2 regions of the Mediterraneibacter sp. genome follow, and region 2 is predicted to be linked to the other one. Evidence: a T-box and tRNA genes for the amino acid it is inferred to sense, from the RefSeq annotation. Region 2 holds a T-box; the other holds one or more tRNA genes.

Region 1 (2,205 bases), on a different contig from region 2:
ATAACCCGTCGGATTGGCATCGGAATCTTATTAAACGCAGTATGCTCAAGCGGTTCGCAATAAATATTGTATCCTCCGAAAAGCTCGTCAGACCCTTCTCCCGAAAGCACAACCTTCACTTTCTTCGCAGCTTCTTTGCTCAAAAAATACAAAGCGATCGCCGCCGGATCCGCCACCGGTTCATCCATATAATACTGAATATCCGACAGATTGTCCCAGTATTCCTCCGGTGTGATCACTTTCGAATCATTTTCCATATGAATACTCTCCGCAAATTCTTTTGCATCCTGGATCTCACTGTATTTCCCTTCATCAAAGCCAACCGTAAACGTATGATCCACCTGTCCGAGGTAAGTCAGATAACTGGAGTCTACTCCGCTCGACAAATAAGAAGCAACTTCCACATCACTGATCTTATGCTTCTCTACTGATTCTTTCATAACCTTTTCTACTTCATCTACTACTTCGTCAAATGATTTTTCACAGTTTCCTGTAAAATGAGGTTCAAAATACCTTGAAACCTCCATCTTCCCGTTTTCATAAACAAAATAATGTCCGGGCTGAAGGCAAAATACCCCTTTGAAGAATGTTTCATTTGTCGGTACAAATTGAAAAGAAAGATAATTTCCCAACGCAGCTTCATTGAAAACCTTATCAAACTTCGGATGTTCCATAAATGCTTTGATCTCAGATGCAAATAAAAACGTCCCGTTCATCTGCGCATAATAAAACGGCTTAATCCCGAAAATATCCCGCGCGCCAAAAAGCTGCTTTTTCTTCGTATCCCATATCACAAACGCATACATGCCCCGCAGACGATCAACGAGCTTCTCTCCCCACTGTTCATAACCATGTATCAAAGTTTCCGAATCTGTATTCGAAACAAACACATGCCCTGCTTCTATCAGTTCTTTCCTCAGTTCCTGATAATTATAAATCTCACCATTAAAAACAAGAACCATACTTCTATCTTCATTATAAAGAGGCTGATCTCCCACTGATGAAAGATCAATGATACTCAAACGGCGAAAACCAAGCGCCGCATCATCATCAATATATTTGCCCGCACTGTCCGGGCCTCTGTGTATGATCGTATCCATCATATTCACAAGTACTGTTTCCCGATCTTCCACTTCACCGACAAAACCTGCAAAACCACACATTTTTCTTCTTCCCTTCTCATAATGACTGAAATAACAGATAAGGAATCAGTTTCCGGTAGCCTTTTACCTGATCTGATCCCTCATATATACCATCTTCTTCAAAACAAAATACACTTTCTATCAGTCGGGGTGACAGGATTCGAACCTGCGACCTCACGGCCCCCAGCCGTGCGCTCTAACCAAACTGAGCCACACCCCGATGACTTAACCATTATATATAATTTAATGTCAGTTGTAAAGGATTTTTCCGTATATCATTCGCAAAAACGAGCGCTCCTCATATTATAATAATGAATTTACAGCAAAAGGAGTACCTGTCAAATGGCAACTTGTCAAACGAATAATCAAATGCGCTACATGCGCCGTACAATGCCCGATACTTCCTGTCCATGCCGTGAAACCATCCCTATGAACGGCTGTCCGAATACCCGAGATTTCTTTCCTGCAAACATGCCGATCGCCATGGCATATGTTCCGTGGCAGCAATGGCAAAACATCTACGAGCCATGCCGAGCTCTCAAAAACGGAACGATCTTCGAAGAATTAAATAAACCATTCTCCGGGAAGGGAGCGTGCTGCCGATGAAAAACTATCCTTATTCTGCCTCAAATTGTTCTGCCGTAAACAACAATCGGCAAACTTGTTCCAACGCAAACGATAGTCGGCAAACTTGCTCCGGTTCAAACAACAATCAGCAAACATGTTCTGCCGTAAACAATAACCGTCAAACATGTTCTGCCGGCAATGCTTCAATAACAAATATTCATCGGTCTATGAACCGCAGCCAGCTTATGGATCATATCAATCAGGTCAGTTTTGCAGTTGACGAAGTAAAACTTTATCTTGACACACATCCTTGCGACAGTGAGGCGCTTGCCTATTTCCACGAAATGAGCGCCCACCGCAATGACGCCTTAAAACAATATGCTTCTGCTTACGGGCCTCTGACTGTCGACACAGCCGATTATTCCTGTGCCGAACGCTGGAATTGGATCAATGAGCCATGGCCTTGGCAGGAAGGAGGATGCTGATTTATGTGGAA
Region 2 (2,205 bases):
CAATACGGGTCGGAATTCCAAGCATCTCCTGCTCGCTGAACTTCCATCCCGGACTCTTTTCAGAATCATCGATCTTCGCACGATATCCCGCTTTATTAAGAGCATCAAGAAGTTCATTTGCCTTATCAAGAACGCCTTCTTTATGCTGTGCGATCGGAATAACTCTTGTCTGTACCGGAGCAATTCTCGGCGGAAGCACAAGGCCGCTGTCATCACCGTGAACCATGATGATCGCACCAATAATTCTCGTAGACAGACCCCATGACGTCTCATACACACTGTGAAGTTCATTATTCTTATCTGCATATTTAATGTCAAATGCATCCGGGAATGAATTTCCGAAGAAATGACTTGTAGCTGACTGCAGCGCCTGTCCATCATGCATCAGAGCCTCGATCGTATAAGTATCCTGTGCTCCCGCAAACTTCTCACTCTCTGTTTTTCTTCCCGCTACAACCGGAATTGCAAGGTCTTCTTCTACAAAATCTTTATATACTTTCCACATTAATTTTGTACGTTCTTCTGCCTCTTCATATGTTGCATGGATCGTATGTCCTTCCTGCCAGAGAAATTCTCTTGAGCGAAGGAACGGTCTTGTCGTTTTCTCCCAACGGAGAACCGAACACCACTGATTCCATACTTTCGGAAGATCTCTGTAAGACTGAACCGTCTTGCTCCACACATCACAAAACAGAGTTTCGGATGTCGGACGAATACAGAATCTTTCCTGAAGCGGTTCTGTTCCGCCGTGTGTCACCCATGCAACTTCCGGTGCAAATCCTTCAATGTGATCTTTTTCTTTCTGTAAAAGACTCTCCGGGATCAAAACCGGAAGATAAACATTTTCCACACCCGTGTCTTTAAAACGTTTATCAAGATCAGACTGAATATTTTCCCAAATCGCATATCCGTTCGGAAGATAATTCAAACATCCTTTTACCCCTGAATAATCACACAATTTTGCTTCCCGCACAACATCTGTATACCACTGTGCGAAATCTTCGTCTCTCGATGTGATCGACTGTACAAGTTTCTTTTCTTTTGCCATCTTCTTACCTCATTTCCTAAATCATTTTTACTTTCTGGTTTTTTAATTTCCTTCAAAGCCATGCAAAAACGCCGAGACGCTCTTCCCCCGCAAGGGACCGAGCATCTCGGCGGTACCACCCTTATTAACACTACAGACAACTTGTCTGTGACTGTTCTCTCTTTTCTCTTTAACGCAGAGATACGCTGTATTTTCATACAGAGCTCCGGAGCCGGTTCTATGTGTTCCTGCAAAGGCTCTCACCAGCCGCCTTCTCTCTGCCGCATTCCTCACATATACTATTCTCTTTCATCGCCTGTTTGCAACTGTGATTTTACCCAAAAATCATCCGAATGTCAACCGAAACATGATCCAGACTTTATCCGTGAAGCTGAAGAAGTTTCCCTTTCAGTTCCTGTTCCATATTGCGAAGCTCCGCCTCAGCCGCCTGACGTTTCTCCCGACCTTCACGCTGGATCGCCATCACTTCGTCTAATGTAGCGATCAACGATTCGTTTGTCGCCTTAAGCGTCTCGATGTCCACAATACCCCGCTCGGACTGACGAGCCGTTTCCGTCGTTGCCATCTTTAATTTCTCTGCATTCCTCTTCAAAAGCTCGTTCGTCACATCCGTGACACGACGCTGTGCTTCTGCCGCCTGAGTCGAATGCTCCACTCCAAGTGCAAGAACCATCTGACTCTTCCAAAGAGGGATCGTATTCACAATCGTAGACTGAATCTTTTCAACCATCATTGTATCATTATTCTGAACAAGACGGATCTGCGGCGCCGTCTGAATCGAAATCATTCTTGTCAGTTCAAGATCATGGATCTTCTTCTCAAACCGAATGCACATCTCGTCCAAATCTTTCGCCGCCTGCGCATCCTCCGGCAGTCCTGATGCCTGTGCCTTGCTCATCAGATCCGCAAGCTGTGTCCGCTTCACTTCCGCAAGCTTCTTCTTTCCGGCAAGAATATACATAGATAATTCTTTAAAATATGTCAGATTCAATTCATACATTTTATCAAGAAGCGCCGTATCTTTCATAAGCTGTACCTGATGCTTCTCCAAGGCTTTCACAATCTCATTGACGTTCGTCTCGGCTTTTGCATATTTCGCTTTCATCGAATCAATTTTGTTCGATGCTTTCTTGAATATACCTAAAAATCCTTTTTCT

What was found. A T-box is a leader RNA that pairs with one kind of tRNA and senses whether it is charged. The one in region 2 lies ahead of proS (proline--tRNA ligase), so its partner is inferred to be a tRNA-Pro.
Positions count from the first base shown of each region.
Region 1: it encodes a tRNA-Pro, which carries the amino acid that the T-box ahead of proS (proline--tRNA ligase) is inferred to sense. The anticodon was not compared.

Region 1 is NZ_JAPJQP010000023.1:3,822-6,026, reverse strand. Features, by position in the region: gene asnB (asparagine synthase (glutamine-hydrolyzing)) at 1-1,163, opposite strand, end outside; tRNA gene RCH61_RS08620 (tRNA-Pro) at 1,288-1,362, opposite strand; gene RCH61_RS09955 (spore coat associated protein CotJA) at 1,485-1,748, shown strand; gene RCH61_RS08615 (spore coat protein CotJB) at 1,955-2,194, shown strand; gene RCH61_RS08610 (manganese catalase family protein) at 2,198-2,205, shown strand, end outside.
Region 2 is NZ_JAPJQP010000010.1:51,992-54,196, reverse strand. Features, by position in the region: gene proS (proline--tRNA ligase) at 1-1,048, opposite strand, end outside; T-box leader at 1,138-1,349, opposite strand; gene RCH61_RS06355 (toxic anion resistance protein) at 1,407-2,205, opposite strand, start outside.